One region of the Streptomyces sp. NPDC054956 genome, then DNA from elsewhere that is predicted to be linked to it. Evidence: riboswitches for the same ligand, from Rfam matches in the RefSeq annotation. Region 1 holds a riboswitch; each other region holds the start of a gene.

Evidence for each region. Region 1 has a riboswitch for cobalamin ahead of ACWGDE_RS27755 (cobalamin biosynthesis protein). Riboswitches for the same ligand answer to the same signal wherever they lie in the genome.
Region 2: another riboswitch for cobalamin. It lies ahead of cobN (cobaltochelatase subunit CobN); the one in region 1 lies ahead of ACWGDE_RS27755 (cobalamin biosynthesis protein).
Region 3: another riboswitch for cobalamin. It lies ahead of metE (5-methyltetrahydropteroyltriglutamate--homocysteine S-methyltransferase); the one in region 1 lies ahead of ACWGDE_RS27755 (cobalamin biosynthesis protein).

The regions. Positions count from the first base shown of each region.
Region 1 is NZ_JBSGXB010000224.1:187-7,337, forward strand. It holds gene ACWGDE_RS27750 (cobyric acid synthase) at 1-1,503, opposite strand, end outside; gene ACWGDE_RS27755 (cobalamin biosynthesis protein) at 1,500-2,489, opposite strand; cobalamin riboswitch at 2,527-2,677, opposite strand; gene ACWGDE_RS27760 (hypothetical protein) at 2,802-3,023, opposite strand; gene ACWGDE_RS27765 (anion permease) at 3,052-4,320, opposite strand; gene ACWGDE_RS27770 (alpha/beta hydrolase family protein) at 4,720-5,859, shown strand; gene ACWGDE_RS27775 (hypothetical protein) at 6,069-7,151, shown strand, end outside.
Region 2 is NZ_JBSGXB010000027.1:13,225-20,375, reverse strand. It holds gene ACWGDE_RS08030 (precorrin-2 C(20)-methyltransferase) at 1-371, opposite strand, end outside; gene ACWGDE_RS08025 (precorrin-8X methylmutase) at 368-1,000, opposite strand; gene ACWGDE_RS08020 (cobalamin biosynthesis protein CobG) at 1,012-2,310, opposite strand; cobalamin riboswitch at 2,438-2,562, shown strand; gene cobN (cobaltochelatase subunit CobN) at 2,603-6,220, shown strand; gene ACWGDE_RS08010 (hemerythrin domain-containing protein) at 6,251-6,724, shown strand; gene ACWGDE_RS08005 (hypothetical protein) at 6,766-6,987, opposite strand; gene ACWGDE_RS08000 (hypothetical protein) at 7,151-7,151, shown strand, end outside.
Region 3 is NZ_JBSGXB010000115.1:6,477-13,627, forward strand. It holds gene ACWGDE_RS19460 (hypothetical protein) at 42-1,526, shown strand; cobalamin riboswitch at 1,632-1,848, shown strand; gene metE (5-methyltetrahydropteroyltriglutamate--homocysteine S-methyltransferase) at 2,123-4,426, shown strand; gene ACWGDE_RS19470 (aminotransferase class I/II-fold pyridoxal phosphate-dependent enzyme) at 4,526-5,794, shown strand; gene ACWGDE_RS19475 (DUF6928 family protein) at 5,870-6,649, shown strand; gene ACWGDE_RS19480 (enoyl-CoA hydratase/isomerase family protein) at 6,685-7,151, opposite strand, start outside.

The DNA.
Region 1 (7,151 bases):
GAGGAACGGGAGGCCCGCCGGGGCTCCCGTCTCGATCAGGCTCAGCAGCGCCGCGGTGTCCGCGTGCTCCTCGATCAAGTCGCCGAGCAGGTCCAGCTGTTCCTCCCGCAGGGCGGCGAACGACGTGTCCGGGGCCGGGACGAAGCGGCGGCCCGCGGCCGCGGCGACCTCGCGGAGGAAGGCCCGGCGGAAGCCGTCCGACTCCAGCGAGCCGTGCCAGTGCGTGCCCCACACCGAGCCGACCCGGCAGCCGTCCAGGAAGGGGGTCCCGCCCAGGACTTCGGCCACCCCGTGGTGGATCTCGTAGCCGGAGACCTCCTCGCCCAGCGCCGTACCCACCGGCCGCGCCAGGGTCTTCTCCCGCTCGAACCGCACCCGTACGGGGAGCAGTCCGAGCCCCGCCACGGCACCGGCCTTCGACTCGACCTCGTCCTCGATGTGTTCGCCCAGGACCTGGAACCCGCCGCAGATCCCCAGCACCGTCCGCCCCTCGGCGGCCCGCCGCGCCAGTGCGTCCGCCAGCCCGCGCTCGCGCAGCCAGGCGAGGGCCTTCACCGTGCCGCGCGTGCCCGGTACGACGACCAGGTCCGCGTCGGCCAGTTCCTCGGCGCGGTCCACGAACCGGACCACCACCCCCGGCTCCGCCGCGAGCGCGTCGACGTCCGTGAAGTTCGACATCAGCGGTACCGCGCACACCGCGACTCGCAGCACGTCCTCGCCGACGGGCGGGGCGACCACGGATTCCCGTACCGCTCCCCGCAGGGAGACCCGCAGGCCGTCCTCCTCGTCGATGCCCAGCCCGTGCTGGAAGGGCAGCACCCCGTACGTCGCCCGTCCGGTCAGCCCGCGCAGCATCTCCATGCCGGGCTCCAGCAGGGTCACGTCGCCCCGGAACTTGTTGACCATGTAGCCCGCGATCAGCGACTGGTCCTCGGGGGAGAGCAGCGCCGTCGTACCGAAGAAGGACGCGAAGACCCCGCCGCGGTCGATGTCGCCGACCACGACCACCGGGAACCGCGCGGCGCGCGCGATGCCCATGTTCACGATGTCGGTCCGGCGCAGGTTGATCTCGGCCGGGCTGCCCGCCCCCTCGCAGATCACGGCGTCATACGTGCCCCGCAACTGCTCCAGGCAGTCCGTGACGATGCCGAGCAACTGCTCCTGCCTGCCGCCGTGGTAGCCGCGGGCGCTCATCTCGCCCACCGGCTTGCCCAGCAGCACCACCTGGCTGCTGCGGTCGCTCCCGGGCTTGAGCAGCACCGGGTTCATGAGTGCCGTCGGCTCCACGCGGGCCGCCTGGGCCTGCATGGCCTGCGCGCGCCCGATCTCGGCGCCCTCGCGGGTCACGAAGGAGTTCAGCGACATGTTCTGCGCCTTGAACGGGGCCACCTTCACGCCCTGGCGTGCCAGCCAGCGGCAGATGCCCGCCGTGACCACGCTCTTGCCCGCGTCCGATGTCGTACCGGCGACGAGGAGCCCCCCGCCGCGCTTCGCGCCGCTCATGCGCGCCGCCCCTTCTTCGTCGTAGGCGAGTCCTGCGCGATCCGCGAGATCCGTGGGACGAGCGCCCGGGCCGCCACACAGGCCCCCAGCGCCACCCACGTCACCTGCCGCGACAGCCGTACCGCCCGCTCGATGTCCGCGACCTCCACGGGCCGCCCCTCCTCGCCGTTGAGCACGGCCCGGTGCTCGACCCGCCCCCCGTACGCGAGGGTCCCGCCCAGCCGTAGGCCGAGCGCCCCGGCGAACGAGGACTCCACCGGCCCGGCGTTCGGGCTCGGGTGCTTGGCCGCGTCCGCGCGCCAGGCCCGTACGGCTCCCCGCCGGTCGGGGCCGGCCAGGACGGCGGCCAGCGCGGTCAGCCGGGCGCCCGGCCAGCCCGCGACGTCGTCGAGCCGGGCCGAGGCCCAGCCGTAGCGCAGGTGGCGGGGGGACTTGTGGCCGACCATCGCGTCCAGGGTGTTCACGGCGCGGAAGGCCAGCAGCCCGGGGACTCCGGCGACGGCGCCCCACACCAGGGCCCCGACCACCGCGTCGGAGGTGTTCTCGGCGACCGACTCCACGACGGCGCGGGCCATCTGCTGCTCGTCCAGGGAGTGCGGATCGCGTCCGCACAGGTGCGGCAGCCGCTCCCGGGCCGTCTCGGCGTCCCCGGCGGCGAGTGCGCCGCCGATGGCGCGCGCCTCCCGGCCCAGCGAGGTGCCGCCCACGACGGCCCAGGTGGCGGCGGCGGTCAGGGCGATACGGGCGGCGGCGGGCCGGGAGCGCACGGCGCGGGCGCCCAGGACGCCGATCGCGGCCGCGCCCCCGGCGCAGACCAGGGTGTGTACGGCGCCCCGCGCGCGGTCGTCGCGCCACAGGGCCCGTTCGACGGCGGCGGCGGCTCGTCCGAAGGCGGCCACGGGATGCCCTCGGCGCGGATCCCCGAGGATCCGGTCGCCGATCAGGCCGGCCGTGGCGCCGTACGCGAAGACGCGGTCGGCACGCATGGTGGCAGGTATGTCCTCACTCAGGGTCCGCGCCCTGGTTCGACGTGTCCGGCGGCGAGAGTTCCTGGCTCCCGGTCGCACTCGGCCCGAGCGCTCCGGTGACAGTGGCGGGACCGCGCCGGAATCGCACCGGACTTCCTCTCCATGCCGCCGTATTGGCTCGGGCAGTCCACCACGCACCGCGAAGGCCCGTCAACTCGCCGTTGACCTGCGACGGGGTGACGCGGACGGGCGCGCCGGGGCACGCGGGGGCACACGAAAGCTCCCCCCGGGAGAAACCCGGAGGGAGCCTTCGAAAGGGGTGCCCGCGCGTCAGGAGACGATCAGGTAGATCCCGTAGGCCACGGCCGCCGCGCAGAGCGCGAAGCAGGCGTACGCGCCGCTGCGGGCCAGGGTGGCGGCGCCGCCCTGCTCGGTGGCGGCCTCGTGCTTGGAGAGCCCCATCAGACCCAGGGTGAAGAGGGTCACGAGGGCGACGGTGGCGGAGAGGCTGACACCGAAGACGGAGCCGAGTGCTTCCCAGTCGATCTTCATACCGCTGATTCCTCTGTCGTTCTCGGGGTCAGACCGCGGCGGCCGGAGCTGCCGGAGTCGTGGTCGCGGCCGGGATGGTGGCCTTCAGTTCCTCGTCCGTGACCGCGGCGGTGCTGCCGGCGGCGGCGACGGTCGGGGGAACGGTGACGGCCGCGATCGCCGTGGTGACGACACCGGGCTCGCCGGCCTCGGCCGACGGGACCTCGTTGACGTTGTTGTGGTCCACGACCTGACGGCGGGAGATGAGCCAGATGGCCACGCAGGAGCCGACCAGGAAGAGCGTGACGGCGGCGACGCCGATGTCACCGGAGCGCATGACCAGCTCTGCGCCGGCGGCGACCAGGGCGGCGGCGGGCAGGGTCAGGCCCCAGGCGAGGAACATCCGGGAGGCGGTGGACCAGCGGACCACGCCGCCCTTGCGTCCCAGGCCCGAACCCATCACGGCGCCGGAGCACGCGTGGGTGGTGGAGAGGGAGAAGCCGAGGGAGGAGGAGGCCAGGATGACGCTGGCGGCCGAGGTCTGGGCGGCGAAGCCCTGCTGCGGCTGCAGGTCGGTCAGGCCGCTGCCCATGGTGCGGATGATGCGCCAGCCGCCCAGGTAGGTGCCCATCGCGATGGCCAGACCGGCGGAGACGATGACCCAGACCGGCGGGTTGGAGCCGGGAGCGATGGCGCCGCCGGCGACGAGCGCCAGGGTGATGATGCCCATCGTCTTCTGCGCGTCGTTGGTGCCGTGGGCGAGCGAGACCAGACCGGCGGAAGCGATCTGGCCGGCGCGGTAGCCCTTGGCCGAGGTCTTCTCGCCCATGCCCTTGCCGACCTTGTACGTGACCTTCGTGGCCAGGTACGCGGCGGCGCCGGCGACGATCGGAGCGGCGACCGCGGGGATCAGCACCTTGGTGACGACGACGCTGCCGTTGACCGCGCCCATGCCGGCCGAAGCGACCGCGGCGCCGATCAGGCCGCCCATCAGGGCGTGCGAGGAGCTGGAGGGCAGTCCGACCAGCCAGGTGACGAGGTTCCAGAGGATCGCGCCGACCAGGGCGGCGAAGATGACCTCCGGCTGGATGCCTTCCTCGTTGACCAGACCCTTGGAGATCGTCTTGGCGACCTCCACGGACATGAAAGCGCCGACGAGGTTGAGCACGGCGGACATGGCCACCGCAGTCTTGGGCTTGAGGGCGCCGGTCGAGATGGTGGTGGCCATCGCGTTGGCCGTGTCGTGAAAACCGTTCGTGAAATCGAACACGAGAGCGGTGATGATCACGATCCCGAGGAGAAGCGTTATGTGCTCCATTTACCCAGGCTTCTGTTTGACGTCAGTGGTTAGTGGACCGTAGGCAACCTGGATGAACGGAAGGTGAACTGGCAGGGGCGAGGCGGTGTATCAACACGGCACGGGATCGGGACCTTCGCCCCGATTCGGGTGTGGATATATCGATTAATGCATGTCACGGCGGGGTGTCCGCACCATTACGGGCGGGACTTCCGGTACGCCGCCCCGCGCGGCCGGGGCTCCGGAAGAGACCCAGATCACCCTCGGGAGGCGCCCGCCGGGGCCGCCCGCGCGGACAAGCGGAAGGACTCCGGGACGGCGGCGGAGGTCCTCCGGGACGGCGGCGGACGACTCCGGGACCCGCGGACGCGATGATCTCCTCCGGTGGCCCGCCGCCCCGTCCGCCTCGACACTGGAGCGGTGCGCACCGCTACAGCGACGGCCGCGGCCGTCACCACGACCTTGCTCGGCGCCGGCGCGGCCGTCACCGCCGCCGCCCTCGCCGGCCGGTACGCCGCCGACGCGGCCCTGCGGACCGAGCCCGGCCGCCCGCTCCCCGGCGGGCCCCTGCTCAGCGTCCACTCCACCGCCGCCGGCCGGGTCGAGCTGACCCGCTCGCTGGCCTCCCTGCGCCCCGGCACCTACGGGCTCACCGCGCCCGGGGTGCACGCCGTGGTCGGGCCGGTGCTCGCCGACGCCCCGCACGGGCCCGACACCGTGGTGCGCCGGCTCGTCGCCGTCACCCACGGCAGCCTCGACCCCGGCACCCGCGTCACCCTCACCCCCCAGGTCCACCTCGGGAACCCCGGCTCAGCCCTCGGGCTGGAACACGCCGACGTGGACGTCCCCGGCGAGCTCGGGGCGCTGCCCGCCTGGTTCGTCCCCGCGGCCCGGGACACCTGGGTGATCACCGTCCACGGGCTCGGCGCCACCCGCGAGCACCCGATGGTGGTCATGCCCTTCCTCCACCGCCACCGGCTGCCCGTCCTGGACCTCGGCTACCGCGGGGACCTCGGCGCCCCCGAGTCCCCGGACGGCCTCGGCCACCTCGGCGAGTCCGAATGGCGCGATCTCGACGCCGCCATCCGCTACGCCCTGCGCTACGGAGCCCGCCGCGTCGTCCTGCACGGCTGGTCCACCGGCGCCACCATGGCCCTGCACGCCGCCGAGCGCTCGGCGCTGGCCGAGCGGATCTCCGGGCTGGTGCTGGACTCGCCCGTCCTGGACTGGCACACCACCCTGCGCGCGCTGGCCGCAGCGCGCCGCACCCCGGCCCCGCTGCTCCCGCTCGCCGTCAAGGCCGCCGAGGGCCGTGCGGGCCTGCGCGCCGACCGCAGGCCCCCCGGGTCCGATCCGGCCGCGCTGAAGATCCCCGTCCTGATCTTCCACGGCCCCGACGACGCGCTCGCCCCCTGGGAACCCTCCCGCCGGCTCGCCGCCGCCCGGCCCGACCTGGTCACCCTGCGCACCGTTCCCGAAGCCGGGCACGGTGCGATGTGGAACGCGGACCCGGCCGGATACGAAGAGGCCCTGCGCCGCTTCCTGACCCCTCTCATGTAGGCCGGAGGCGGGCCCGTACCGGAGCCCGGCGCGCGAAACACCGTGTGACGGGTCGTCCGCTCCGACGTCTCCGTCATCTCCGCCGTCGGCGCGGCGCGAGGGTCGCGAGGGGCCGGGCGGGCGGCTTGTCCCGGTCTGTCCATCCACTGCCCCGTGGCAATGGCCGGTTCCGTTTGGGCTTTCGGCCGGTGACGGGCGAGACTGCTCACGTGACGTCCCGAAAGCCTGATGAGCAGTTGGCTCGCGACTCCAGACTCCGACTCGTCGCCCCGCGGTCCGTTGCCACGGCCCGCAAGGCGGTGACCGACCGGCGAACCCGGACCACCCCCAGGCCTCCGGCGGGCACCCCCGCCACGGCCGACCTCGCGAACAGGGCCCGCGCCTCGCTCGCCGACGCCGTACGGCTCGCCCGCTGGGCCGAGCTCAACCTCGGTGCCGGAGACGGCGGCAGGCCCGCACCGCGAGGTGCCCTGCCGGCCGACGACGTCGAACGCGCCGCCGCCGAGCTGCGCCTGACGCCGGGCCAGATCCGGGTCGGCTGGGACCGCGCCCGGCTCTCCGGCCTGGTCGAGGTGCACGGCGGCCATGCCCGCCCCGGCTGGCGCCTGCGCGCCTGGGACCGGGACGACACCGCCGTACTGCGCGGCTGGGTCGCCCTGTTCGACGCCTGGTCACTGGTCCACCCCGCCCCCGCCGACATCGCCCCCGCGGCCGTCGCCGAGGTCGTCGAGGCCATGCCCCAGCTGCTCTCCCTGCTCCAGCTCTCCGCCGGTCCCGTGACCGTCCCCGACCTGCTGGACCTGCTCGGGCAGCGCGTCGACGAACTGCGCGACGAGCGGTGCGAGGTCCCGTACGAGTCCACCGCGCAGGCGCCCGGCCCCGAACAGGCCGCGCCCCCCGTACCGCTCGCCCGGCTGCTGCGCTGGGCGCTCGGCGGGCTCGCCGCCGTCGACGCCGTCACCCTCGGACCCGCCCGGGCCACCCTCACCCCGCTCGGGAGCTGGGCGGTCTGGGTCAAGCTGGAGCAGATCTGCGTCGCCGCGCAGAGCCCGGCCGGGAACATCGAGCAGTCCGCCGCGGCGATGCTGCACGGCTGCGCCCGGCTCACCCCGGGTCCGGCCCGCGCCGAGTACCAGGCCTGGCTGGCCGCCCGGCCCGTCGGCCACGCCGTCTCCGAGCTGCTGCAGGCGGCCCGCGGCGAGGACGCCCTGCTGCGCGGGCTCGCCTTCGAGGCGCTGCGCGTGGTCGGAGCCCCCGCCGAACCCGAGGTCCGCGCGGCCTCCCGCGAGGCG
Region 2 (7,151 bases), on a different contig from region 1:
ATGTGCATGTACGAGCCGTAGAAGAGCGGGTCGCCCTCCGCGAGCACGGCCACGGTCCGGCCGGCGTCCAGGTGGACGGCGAGCCGTGCGGCGGAGGCCTCGTAGAACTCCTCCATCGCGCCCTGGTAGCCGCCGGGGTGGTCGGTGGTCTCGGTGGTGACCGGGTAGACCAGCGGCTCCTCGATGTGGTCGGCGCGCAGGTGCTTCGCGGCGATCGAGCGGGCGATCGAGCGGCCGTGGCGGGCGGAGTGGTAGGCGACGACGTCCGCCTCCCCGATGACCTCGACGGCGCGCAGCGTCATCAGCGAGGGGTCGCCGGGGCCGAGCCCGACTCCGTACAGACGCCCCGGAACGGTGCCTGCCCCGCTCATTCGGCCACGCTCGCGATGGCGTTGACGGCGGCCGCGGCCATGGCGCTGCCGCCGCGCCGGCCCCGGACGATCAAGTGGTCGAGCCCGGAGGGGTGTTCGGCGAGGGCGTCCTTGGACTCCGCGGCGCCGATGAAGCCGACGGGGACGCCGATGACGGCGGCGGGGCGCGGGGCGCCCTCCTCGATCATCTCCAGCAGCCGGAAGAGCGCGGTCGGCGCGTTCCCGACGGCGATCACCGAGCCCTCCAACAGGCCCCGGTCCCGCCAGACTTCGAGGGCGGCGGCGCTGCGCGTCGTGCCCATCTTCGCGGCGAGCTCCGGAACGGCCGGGTCGGAGAGGGTGCAGATCACCTGGTTGTCGGCGGGCAGCCGCTTGCGGGTGACCCCGCTGGCGACCATCTGCACGTCGCACAGGATCGGCGCGCCGGCCTCCAGGGCGGCGCGCGCCCGCAGGACGACCTCGGGCGAGTAGCCCAGGTCCCGGGTCAGGTCGGTCATCCCGCAGGCGTGAATCATGCGCACCGCGACCTGGGCGACCGAGGCGGGCAGCCCGGAGAGGTCCGCCTCGGCGCGGATCGTGGCAAAGGACTGGCGGTAGATCTCGGCGCCGTCCTTCTCGTACTCGAACACGGTGTACTCGCTCATTTCTTCACTGCGTCTTCGGACACTGGGGGTCGGCTGCGCGCTTCGGCGACAGCCCCTGCAAGTTCGTTCCGTGGCACCGGGTGCCCGTCGAGCCGGTACCCGTCGGGGGTGGCGACGAGGTCGACCCAGGCGGTGCCCCGCGGATGCCCGCACCGCCGTTCGCAGCCGGACCAGTGCACGGGCAGCTCCCCGCGCGCCTCCTCCACGAGGGCCCGCGCGTCGGCGCGTACGTCCGCGAGGGACTTGGCGCAGCCGGGACGCCCGGTGCAGGCGGTCACCGACTCCCAGGGGCCGTCGGGCCCGACCACCAGGCCGGCGCTCAGGAGTTGGGCGTAGCCGTTGACCGGCCGCCGGGTGCTCGCCGAGGAGAGAATGATGCTCCGCCACGGGGTGACCCGCAGCGCGCCGCCTCCCCGGTCGGCGACGCGCACCAGCAGCCGCCACTGTTCGGAGGTCAGCCGGCCGAGCGGGGGCAGCACGCACAGGGGCGTCTTGTTGCCCGTGCCGGGTCCCCACGGCCGCGGCGGCGGCGCGTACGGCCACTCCACCTCGGGCATGTGCGTGGCGTCGATGCCCGCGGCAGCCAGTCGTACGGTGAACTCCGCCGCTTCCAGGGTGTGTTCGGCGGGCAGCTCGGACACCCGCCAGGCGCGGGTGCCGGCCGTGTCGGCGGTGTCGAGGAAGTACTCGGCGGCCAGCAGTGCCGCCGCGGGCACGTCCGGCTCGGCCACTTCCACGGCGTCGGCGGCGGCGCCGAGCCGGATCAGCGCGCGGCCGCCGGTCCGGCCGAGCGCGGTCACGTCGGGGCCCAGCGCGGCGACGTCGCCGCGCCCGTCGTCGAGGGCGAAGAGGAACCGCCCGGACAGCGCGGCGGCGCGCGCGCTCGCGCAGAGCATCCGGTCGAGTTCGAGGACCCAGGGCACCACGTGGGGCCGTCCCGCGCTCAGGATTCCGGACATCGGGGTCGCCACGATGTTCCGTACCCGCTCGTGGCCGGGCGCGGGGAGCAGCCCGGCGGCGTCCAGCAGTTCGGCCAGCCCGGCCTGGCAGCCGTCGGCGAGCCCGCGCAGCTGGACGTTGCCGCGCGAGGTGAGTTCCAGGTGCCCGTCCCCGAACCGGTCGGCGGCGAGGCCGAGCACGGAGGCCTGCTGAATGCCGAGCAGTCCGCCCGGAATCCGGACCCGCGCCAGGTACCCGTCGTCGGCGGCGTGCAGGCGCAGCGCGCCTGGGCAGGCGTCGCCGCGTTCCCGTATGACGGGTTCGTCCCGCGCTACGGCGGAAGGGGGCGTGGGCATGGCGGCGAGCATACCCACGATTCTCCGCCCACCCCCTGTGTCGATCACCACCCCGAACCGGCCACACCCGGCCCCGCGACCCCGGCTCCCGGCCACGGCTCCCGGCACCTAGGATGGCCTCGGCGGCCAACAGGCCCGCCATCGCCGAGGACGGCGACATGGGAGGAAGCCCGGTGCGAATCCGGCGCGGTCCCGCCACTGTGAATCCGCGGCCCCGGCCCCGGATGAGTCAGGAACTCCCGCTGTCCTCACTGCCCGGGGCGCGGAAACCCCGAGGAAGGCCTGCCGCCGCATGATCCTGCTGCTGTCGACGTCCGACACCGATCTGCTCAGCGCTCGCGCCGCGAACACGGCGGACGGCCCCGTCCCGTACCGGTTCGCGAACCCCTCCCGCCTCCCCCTGGACGACCTCCCCGGTCTCCTCGAAGGCGCCGACCTGGTCGTCGTACGCCTCCTCGGGGGCTTGCGCGCCTGGCAGGACGGCCTCGACCTGCTCCTGGCCCCTGGCCAGACCCGTCCGGTCGTCGTCCTGACCGGCGAACAGGCCCCCGACGCGCAGCTGATGGAAGCCTCGACCGTGCCGATCGGCATCGCCGCCGAGGCCCACGGCTACCTCGCCCACGGCGGCCCGGCCAACCTGGACCAGCTGGCGCGCTTCCTCTCCGACACGGTGCTGCTGACCGGCCACGGTTTCGAGCCCCCGGCGGCCTCCCCCACCTGGGGCCCCCTGGAGCGCACGCCCGGTAGTACGACGGGTCCCCGGATCGCCGTGCTCTACTACCGCGCGCACCAGATGAGCGGCAACACCGCCTTCGTGCATTCCCTGTGCGAGGCGATCGAGGCCCACGGCGCGCAGGCGCTCCCCCTGTACGTCTCCTCCCTGCGCACCCCCGAGCCGGAGCTGATCGCCGAGCTGGAGTCCGCGGACGCGGTCGTCACCACCGTCCTGGCCGCCGGCGGCACCAAGCCCGCCACCGCCTCCGCCGGCGGTGACGACGAGTCCTGGGACGCGGGCGCGCTCGCGGGCCTCGGCGTGCCGATCCTGCAGGCCCTGTGCCTGACGGGTTCGCGCAGCGCCTGGGAGGAGAACGACGAGGGCCTGTCCCCGCTCGACGCCGCCACCCAGGTCGCCGTCCCGGAGTTCGACGGCCGGCTGATCACCGTCCCGTTCTCCTTCAAGGAGCTGGACGAGGACGGGCTGCCCGCCTACGTCGCCGACCCCGAGCGGGCCGCCCGCGTGGCCGGCATCGCCGTGCGCCACGCCCGGCTGCGCCACATCGAGCGCCGCGACAAGAAGATCGCGCTGGTCCTCTCCGCGTACCCGACCAAGCACTCCCGCATCGGCAACGCGGTCGGTCTCGACACCCCGGCCAGTGCCGTGGAGCTGCTGCGCACGCTGATCGCGGGCGGCTACGACTTCGGCCCCGTCGAGGACGTCCCGGGCCTGGTGTCCGGCGACGGCGACGAGCTGATCCGCGCCCTGATCGAGGCCGGCGGCCACGACCAGGACTGGCTCACCGAGGAGCAGCTGGCCCGCAACCCGGTCCGCATCCCGGCGGCCGACTACAAGCGCTGGTTCGCCGAGCTCCCGGCCGAGCTGCGCGAAAGCGTGGAGCAGCACTGGGGCGAGGCCCCGGGCAACATGTTCGTGGACCGCTCGGCCAACCCGGAGGGCGACATCGTCCTCGCGGCCCTGCGCCGCGGCAATCTGCTCATCCTCATCCAGCCGCCGCGCGGCTTCGGCGAGAACCCGATCGCGATCTACCACGACCCGGACCTGCCGCCCTCGCACCACTACCTGGCCGCGTACCGCTGGATCCAGGCCCGCGCGGAGGACGGCGGTTTCGGCGCCGACGCGATGATCCACCTGGGCAAGCACGGCAACCTGGAGTGGCTGCCGGGCAAGAACGCCGGCCTGTCGGCGGCCTGTGCCCCCGACGCCGCGCTCGGCGACCTCCCCCTGATCTACCCGTTCCTGGTGAACGACCCGGGCGAGGGCACGCAGGCCAAGCGCCGCGTGCACGCCACCCTGGTCGACCACCTGGTGCCGCCGATGGCGCGCGCGGAGTCGTACGGCGACATCGCGCGCCTGGAGCAGCACCTGGACGAGTACGCCCAGATCTCGGCGATGGACCCGGCGAAGCTGCCGGCGATCCGCGCGCAGATCTGGACGCTGATCCAGGCGGCGAAGCTCGACCACGACCTGGGTCTGGAGCAGCGCCCCGACGACGACGGCTTCGACGACTTCCTGCTGCACGTCGACGGCTGGCTCTGCGAGATCAAGGACGCCCAGATCCGCGACGGTCTGCACGTCCTGGGCGGCGCCCCGACCGGCGACTCGCGCGTCAACCTGGTCCTGGCGATCCTGCGCGCCCGCCAGATCTGGGGCGGTACGACCGCGCTCCCGGGTCTGCGCGAGGCGCTCGGGCTGGACGAGTCCGCGGCCACCCGTACCACCGCCGACGAGGCGGAGGAGACGGCCCGCGCGCTGGTCCAGGCGATGGAGGACGCGAACTGGGCCCCGGAGGCGGTGGCTTCGGTCGCCGCCGGCTTCTCGGCGGACGTGTCGGCCGTACTGGACTTCGCGGCCCGCGAGGTCGTCCCGCGCCTGGCCGCCACCACCGACGAGATCGCCCACGTCGTCAGCGCGCTCGACGGCAACTTCGTCCCGGCGGGCCCGTCCGGCTCCCCGCTGCGCGGTCTGGTCAACGTGCTGCCGACCGGCCGCAACTTCTACTCCGTCGACCCGAAGGCCGTCCCCTCCCGCCTCGCGTGGGAGACCGGCCAGGCGCTGGCCGACTCGCTGCTGACCCGCTACCGCACGGACAACGGCGAATGGCCCGCCTCCGTGGGCCTGTCCCTGTGGGGCACGAGCGCGATGCGCACCTCCGGCGACGACGTGGCCGAGGCCATGGCGCTGCTGGGCATCCGTCCGGTCTGGGACGAGGCCTCGCGCCGCGTCACCGGCCTGGAGCCGATCCCGCTCGCCGAGCTGGGCCGCCCGCGCATCGACGTGACCCTGCGCATCTCGGGCTTCTTCCGCGACGCGTTCCCGCACGTCATCGGCCTGCTGGACGACGCGGTCCGGCTGGCGGCCTCGCTGGAGGAGCCCGCGGAGGACAACTTCGTACGGGCCCACGCGCAGGCGGACCTGGCCGTGCACGGTGACGAGCGGCGGGCCACGACCCGTATCTTCGGCTCGCGCCCGGGCACGTACGGCGCGGGCATCCTGCAACTGATCGACTCCCGCGACTGGCGCACCGACGCCGACCTCGCGGAGGTCTACACGGTGTGGGGCGGGTACGCGTACGGCCGCGGTCTCGAAGGGCGCCCGGCGCGCGACGAGATGGAGACCGCCTACAAGCGGATCACGGTCGCGGCGAAGAACACGGACACCCGCGAGCACGACATCGCCGACTCGGACGACTACTTCCAGTACCACGGCGGCATGGTGGCCACCGTCCGCGCGCTGCGCGGTACGGCCCCCGAGGCGTACATCGGCGACTCGACCCGCCCGGAGACGGTCAAGACGCGCACGCTGGTGGAGGAGACCTCCCGCGTCTTCCGCGCCCGCGTGGTCAACCCCAAGTGGATCGAGGCGATGCGCCGCCACGGTTACAAGGGTGCGTTCGAGCTGGCCGCCACGGTCGACTACCTCTTCGGCTACGACGCCACGACGGGCGTGGTCGCGGACTGGATGTACGACAAGCTGACCGAGACGTACGTCCTGGACCCGGAGAACCGCGCCTTCCTGGAGGAGGCCAACCCCTGGGCCCTGCACGGGATCGCGGAGCGGCTGCTGGAGGCCGAGTCCCGCGGCATGTGGGAGAAGCCGGACCCGCAGGTGCTGGAGTCGCTGCGCCAGGTGTACCTGGACACGGAGGGCAACCTCGAAGCCGAAAGCGACTGATACGACCGGGTCCGGTTCAGACTGGGCCGTATGTGCCATTACTGCGGATGCCGTGAGATCCCTCTGATCAAGGAGTTCATCGCCGAGCACGAGGCGGTGACGGACGCGGCGGGCGACGCCCTGCGCGCCCTGGACTCCGGGGACCTCCCGGGGGCACGCGCCCTCGTGTCGGACATGACGGCCGTCCTCCTCGCCCACTGGAAGGGTGAGGAGGACGGCCTGTTCGAGGTCATGGGACAGGACCCGGAGTACGCGGGGTACATCGCGGCCCTGGTCGGGGAGCACCGCGAGCTGGCGGCCTTCCTCTCCCGCGCGGACCTGGCGGACGCGGCCGACGTCGCGGCCCTGCGGAGCGCCGTGGAGGAGCTCCACCACCACATCGCCAAGGAGGAGGACGGCCTCTTCCCCGCGTCGCTCACCGCCCTGACGGGCGACGACTGGGACGTGTCCATGGCCGCCTGGCGCGCGGCGCACCCCGGCGGGGACCTGAGGCCCGCCGGGTAACCGGGGCCCCGGCCGGGCGGCCGGGGGCGCCGGTCGGCGGACTACGCCTTGGTGGTCTGGCCCAGCGCGACGAGGCCCTGCGCCCAGCGGGCGTACTTCAGCTGGCCGAAGTCGGCGACGGTCTTCACGCCGAAGGCCTGCTGCAGCAGCTCGCCGTCCTTGTCGGTGACGCCCTTGAGCGCGGCCACCGGCGCCGCGAGCACCTCCGCGAGCGGCTTGTCGGCCCACGCCTTGTCCAGCACCTTGTCGAGGTCGATCGCCATGAGTGTCCCTCCCGGAACGCCGAAATGTGTACTGATAGCGCAAACCTAGAACAATCGGACAAGCATCCCGCGCTACGACACCCTCCCGCGTCGGCCTGACGGGTGGTTAGTCTTGCGCCCAAGGGGACACGGACACACGGGGACTTCCGGACGGGGCGGGGCCA
Region 3 (7,151 bases), on a different contig from region 1:
GCGGGGGAGCGGCCGGCGTCCGCCGATTCCAGGAGCAGGCCATGTCCCGTACCAGCACGCCCACTTCAGGTACCTGCCGTACCGGCGCGCCCAGTTCAGTGGCGTCCCGTTCCGGCGCGCCCCGCCTCCGTGCGCCCCGCCGGCTCGCGCTCGCGGTGCCCGCCGTGCTCGGGGCCCTCGCCCTCACCGCGCTCCCCGCCTTCGCGACCTCGACCCCCGCGCAGCTCGCCACGTCCAGGGCGAACGGCGTCGCCTACCTCAAGTCGCTCCAGGCGGCGGACGGTTCGTACGCCGGCTCCGGCCTGTCCAACGAGTGGGCGTTCAGTGCCTTCGCCGCCTCCGGCACCGCCGTCGTCGACGTCGCCCCGGGCGGCGACACCACGAAGAACGCCCGCACCGTCTACCGCGACCTGCTCTCCACGGCGGGCTGGCCGTCCGCCGCCCCGGTCGTCACCGACTACGAGCGCGGCACCCTGAACGCGTACGCCGCGGGCATCGACCCGGCCCGCGTCTCCGCCTCCCGCAACCTGATCGCGAACGTCTACTCCTACTGGCAGACCGCCGAGCCGGGCTACTTCGGCCCCTCCGGAAACTTCAACGGCACCGTTTTCGCGGCCCTTTCGCTCGGCGGCGCCAAGACCCGGGCAGGCGCCAACCGCGTCCCGCAGGCGCTGACCGACTCGATGGTCGCCCGCATCCGCGCCAACCAGCACAACGACGGCGGCTGGACCTTCGGCAAGGCCGAGGGCAACCCCACCGCCCTGGCCGCCCAGGGCGACGTGGACATGACCGGTGCGGCGATGGCGGCCCTCTGCGTCTCGGGCGTCCCCGGCACCGACACCGGCGTGGTCCGGGCGAAGAACTTCCTCAGGGGCAGGCTCGCCCCGACCGGTGCCTTCAACTCCCTCTACGGGGTCAACACCAGCTCCAACGGCTGGGCCGTCGCCGGGCTCAACGCCTGCGGGATCAACCCGCAGACGGGCGATTTCCTCACGCCTTCGGGCAAGACCCCGGTCGACTTCCTGATCGCCAACCAGTACGACCCGGCGGGCGGCTTCAAGTACAAGCCGGCCGACACCGGCCCGTCCGCCTACGCCTCCATCGACGCCCTGCGCGCCGTCGCGGGAGGGGGATTCACCTCCGCGCCGCCCGTTCCGGTGACGCCCGGCGCCCCGCAGTGGGTCTCCGCCGCCTCCTTCACCGCGGGCACCGCCACCAAGCTGGCGCTCACCGTCGACGACGGCGCCGGCGGCCTGAAGGTCTGCTCGGTCGCCTTCACCCCGAGCGGTACGACCACCACCCTCGGCGAGGTCCTGAACGCGGCCGCCGCCTCGGCCACCCCGGCGGGCTGCGTCACGAGCGTGACCCCGTCGTCGGGTGGCGGCCCGATCACCGCGGTCAACGGCCGGGCCGACAGCGGCTCCGACACCTGGAAGGTCGGCGTCGACGGCTCCGCCTTCGCCGGTGCCGACCGCGACAAGGTGATCAACGTGGGCGACACCATCGCCCTGCGCCGGGGCGCCTGACACCGGCGGGTACGGGGCCGCGCGCAGGGCCCCGTACCCGCACCGTGTCCCATCTCACGGTCCGCAATGCGGTACGGGCTCGCGCGCGTTCGCGCCGGACGCCCTAGGCTTGCCGACGCAGCTGGTTCGCCCCCGTCCGCCAGACGGGTGCGTCGCAAGAGGGAACCCGGTGGGAATCCGGGACTGCCCCGCAGCGGTGAGTGGGAACGAAAGCCGTCATACGCACTGGGTCCGACGGGCCCGGGAAGCGACGGCCGGTAGGTGTCTGCCCCCGGCAGACGTGCCCGCGAGTCCGAAGACCTGCCCGTTGCCCGTGCGCGACCCGTCGCGCGCGGAAATCCCGGTGACCTCGTGGGCGGGTCGGCGACACATATCAGGCGGACGTCCCGCGCGTACCCAGTGGTACGCGCTGCCGGCGGACCGCCGGTTGCGTCACCCTTCGCGCTCTCGCCCGTCACCGGGTTCAGGGAGACACGCTCGCGAAGGAGAGTTCCGTGACCCGCACGAACACGACCACCACAGCCGCGACGGCCGCGCCGGAGACCACATCCGCGTCCGAGTCCGCATCGGCACCCGCATCCTCGCCCACGTCCTCGGTGGGACCGGCCACCGTGTACGGCTACCCCCGCCAGGGCCGCGACCGGGAGCTGAAGAAGGCCGTCGAGGGGTACTGGAAGGGCCGCGTCGGCGCCGACGCCCTGCGCCGGACCGCCCGCGAACTGCGCCGCGCCAACTGGCTGCAGCTGGCCGAGGCCGGCATCGACGAGGTGCCGACCGGCGACTTCTCGTACTACGACCACGTCCTCGACACCACCGTCATGGTCGGCGCGATCCCGCGCCGCCACCGCGCCGCCGTCCAGGCGGACGCCCTGGACGGGTACTTCGCGATGGCCCGCGGCACCCAGGACGTCGCCCCGCTGGAAATGACCAAGTGGTTCGACACCAACTACCACTACCTGGTCCCCGAACTCGGCCCCGACACCCGGTTCACGGCGAACCCCGGCAAGCAGGTGGCCGAACTCGCGGAGGCGGTCGCCCTCGGCCACACCGCACGCCCCGTACTGGTCGGACCGGTGACGTACCTGCTGCTGGCCAAACCCGCCCCCGGGGTCGCGGACGACTTCCAACCGATCACCCTGCTCGACCGGTTGCTGCCCGTGTACGCCGAGGTGCTCGCCGCGCTGCGCGCCGCGGGAGCCGAGTGGGTCCAACTGGACGAGCCCGCCCTCGTCCAGGACCGCACCCCCGCCGAGCTCAACGCCGCCGCCCGCACCTACCGCGAACTCGGAGCCCTCGACCCCCTCACCGAGCGGCCCAGGATCCTCGTCGCCTCCTACTTCGACCGGCTCGGCGACGCACTGCCCGTACTCGCCAAGTCCCCGGTCGAGGGCCTCGCCCTCGACTTCACCGGGGCCGCCGCCGCCAACCTCGCCGACCTCGCGGCCGTCGGCGGCCTGCCCGGCAAGCGGCTGGTCGCGGGCGTCGTCAACGGCCGCAACGTCTGGATCAACGACTACCGACAGTCGCTGACCACCCTCGGCACCCTCCTCGGCCTCGCCGGCCGGGTCGACGTGGCCTCCTCCTGCTCCCTGCTCCACGTCCCCCTGGACGCCGACGCCGAGCGCGACATCGACCCGCAGATCCGGCGCTGGCTGGCCTTCGCCCGCCAGAAGACCACCGAGATCACCACCCTGGCGCGCGGACTGGCCCGGGGCACCGGGGCGATCACGGCCGAACTCGCCGCCAACCGCGCCGACCTCGCCTCCCGAGCCGCCTCCGCGATCACCCACGACCCCGCCGTCCGTGCCCGCGCCGCGGCCGTCACCGACGCCGACGGACGCCGCCCCCACCCCTACGCCGACCGGGCCGCCGCCCAGCGCGCCCGGCTGATGCTGCCCCTGCTGCCCACCACGACCATCGGCTCGTTCCCGCAGACCGCCGAACTGCGCACCGCCCGCGCCGACCTGCGCTCGGGCCGCATCGACGCGGCCGAGTACGAGGAGCGCATCGAGGCGGAGATCCGCGAGGTCATCGCCTTCCAGGAGAAGACCGGAATCGACGTCCTCGTGCACGGCGAGCCCGAACGCAACGACATGGTCCAGTACTTCGCCGAGCAGCTCACCGGCTACCTCTCCACCCAGCACGGCTGGGTCCAGTCCTACGGCACCCGCTACGTGCGCCCGCCGGTCCTGGCCGGCGACGTCTCCCGTCCCGATCCGATGACGGTGCGCTGGACGACGTACGCCCAGCGGCAGACGTCCAAGCCGGTCAAGGGCATGCTCACCGGCCCGGTCACCATGCTCGCCTGGTCCTTCGTACGCGACGACCAGCCCCTCGGGGAGACGGCCCGCCAGGTCGCCCTGGCGCTCCGCGACGAGGTGAACGACCTGGAAAGGGCGGGCACTTCGGTGATCCAGGTGGACGAGCCGGCCCTGCGGGAAACCCTGCCGCTGCGCGCCGACGGCCACGCCGACTACCTGGAGTGGGCCACCGAGTCCTTCCGCCTCACCACCGGCGGGGTCCGTCCGGAAACCCAGATCCACACCCACATGTGCTACGCGGAGTTCGGCGACGTCCTGCGGGCCATCGACGACCTCGACGCCGACGTCATCAGCCTGGAGGCGGCCCGCTCCCACATGCGGGTCGCGGACGAACTCGCCTCCGCCGGCTACCCGCGCGAAGTCGGCCCCGGAGTCTGGGACATCCACTCCCCGCGCATCCCCTCCACCGCGGAAACGGCCGCCCTCCTGCGCAAGGGACTGGAAGCCATCCCCGCGGACCGCCTGTGGGTCAACCCGGACTGCGGCCTGAAAACCCGGGGCTGGCCCGAAACCCGCAGCTCCCTGGAACACCTGGTATCGGCGGCCCGCGAACTCCGCACGGAACTCCCGAAGCCCTGACCTCCACCGGGCCGGAACGAAACTCCACCCACCCGTTCCGGCCCGGTTTGTATCCTCGGCACGCCACCCGTCGATGCGGCACGTGCGAGAGGAACCACCATGACCACCGAGCTCAGCCCCGACACCCTGACCGCGCTCCTGGAGCGGGCCCGCCAGGACTACCGGGCCCTCGCGGAACGCGGGCTCGCGCTCGACCTCACCCGGGGCAAGCCGGCTCCGGAGCAGCTCGACCTCTCCCAGGACCTGCTGAGCCTGCCCGGCGGCCGGTACACCTCCGCCGACGGCACGGACGTGCGCAACTACGGCGGTCTGCAGGGGCTGCCCGAGCTCCGTGAGATCTTCGCCGGCGTGCTCCAGGTGCCGGCCGGGCAGCTCCTCGCCGCGGGGAACTCCAGCCTCGAGCTGATGCACGACTGCCTGGTGCACGCCCTGCTGGGCGTGCTGCCGGGCGCCGAGTCGCGCTGGGTGGACCAGGGGCGGATCGCCTTCCTGTGCCCGGTGCCCGGGTACGACCGGCACTTCGCGCTCTGCGAGCGGTTCGGGATCGACATGATCCCGGTTCCGATGACCGCCGAGGGCCCCGACATGGAGGCCGTGGAGCGGCTCGTCGCCGAGGACCCGGCGGTCAAGGGAATCTGGTGCGTACCGAAGTACAGCAACCCGGACGGCGCCTGCTACAGCGACGCCGTCGTGGCGCGGCTCGCCTCGATGAGCACCGCGGCCCCGGACTTCCGGATCTTCTGGGACAACGCGTACGCCGCCCACCACCTCACCGACGAGCCCACCGAGATCGCCGACCTGCTCGCCGCCTGCGCCGAGGCCGCCAACCCGGACCGGGCGTTCGTGTTCGGGTCCACCTCGAAGATCACCGCGGCGGGCGCCGGCGTCGCCTTCTTCGGCGCCTCGCCGGCGAACCTCCAGTGGCTGCTCGCCAACAGCTCCAAGCGGTCGATCGGACCCGACAAGGTCAACCAGCTGCGGCACGCCCTGTTCCTGCGCGACGAGGACGGGGTCAGGGCCCAGATGGAACGCCAGCGCGCCCTGCTCCAGCCCAAGTTCGAGGCGGTGGCGCGCATCCTGGACGCGGAGCTCGGCGAGACCGGACTCGCGACCTGGACCTCGCCGAAGGGCGGGTACTTCGTGGCCCTCCAGGTCCCGGACGGCTGCGCCAAGGAGGTCGTACGCCGCGCCGCGGCCGCGGGCATCGTCCTGACCCCGGCCGGCGCCACGCACCCGCACGGCGACGACCCCCGCGACGCCCTCATCCGCATCGCCCCCAGCTACCCGACCCTCGCGGACCTGGAACAGGCGATCGAGGGCCTCACCATCTGCGTCCGCCTCGCCGGCTACGAGCAGCAGTCCGCCTAGAACGCCCCCGCCCCCCATTGTCAGTGGCTACCGCTAGCGTCCATCCCACACGGATTCGAGGGGGGGAGGGCACTCGTGGGAGCCAAGACGGGCCTGCTGGCCTACGCGGACGGGGACATCCCGGCTGCCCTGCGCCGGGCGACGGCGGCCGGCGCCGGGGAGACGGAGGAACTGGTCGGGCGGCTGTATCCAGGCTGGGGCACGCAGCCCGCGGAGGGCGAGAGCCTGGGCGAGGGCACCTACCCCGCCGACGGGCTCACCTACGCCGCGAGCTTCCCGGGCGTGGACATCGTCTGTGACCGGCGCCTGATGACCGTCCGTCCGTCGCGGCTGCCCGCGCACCTGGTCGTGGCGGGTGCCGGACGCAGGATGGTCCTGCACGCCATGCACAGCGTGGTGGACGCGCTGACCTTCGCGGTCTGGGAGGACGGTCGGCTCGTCCGCTCGCTGAGCCTGTCGCCCGACAGCGGAGTCGTCGAGGACATCGGTGAACCGTACGCCTTCGAGGCCCCGTACTGGGCCGGTGAACACCCGGTGGAGAGGGACCCGGACTGGGAGGACGAGACGCCGTATCCGCTGCCCTTCCACCCGCTCGAACTGGGCGAGGCCGCGCTGCGGGGGTTCTTCGGGTTCGCCCTCGAAGGGTGGCCGGTGCTCGAAGGCGTCGATCCGGATGCCGTGCGGCTCCACGGCTTCCGCCTCACGGAGCCGGACGGCCCCGGCCTCGTGCGGCGGCAGGCCGTCCTGGAAGCGGCGGTTCGGCGCGCTCGCGGTACGACGTACCAGTCCACTCCCCGCCGGCCCGTGCCCGGGGCGGCCCTTTCGGATCCCGACGGGCCGAAGGGGGCCCCATGAGCCGGCTTCGGTGGCCCGTCGCGGGTCGGGTGGGATCAACTTCTCGTGTGCTGCTGGAGGGTGGCGGCCAGGAGGTGGGCGTCGAGCAGGGAGACGTCTGCCGTTCTGTCCGCGCGAGCGTAGCCGGCCAGCATGCGCTTGGTCAGGACGAGCGCTTCGGGCGAGCGTCTGACCAGGGGCCTGGTCCAGGAGTCGACGACCTTGTCCAGCTCCTCCACGGGGGCGGTCCGGTGGAGCAGGCCGATGCGGTGGGCCGTGTCGGCGTCGAAGACGTCGCAGGTGAGCATGAGCTCGCGGATCCTGGAGGCGCCGACCTCGGACACCAGGCGGCCCATCGCCCCGCCCCAGGCCGGCGGCAGCCCTATGCCCACCTCCGGCATGCGGAAGCGGCTGGTGTCGGCTCCGGCGCGCAGGTCGCAGAAGGAGGCGAGGGCCAGACCCGCGCCGATGACCCGTCCGTGCAGCCGGGCGATGGTGACGGCGTGGGTGTTCTCCAGGGCCT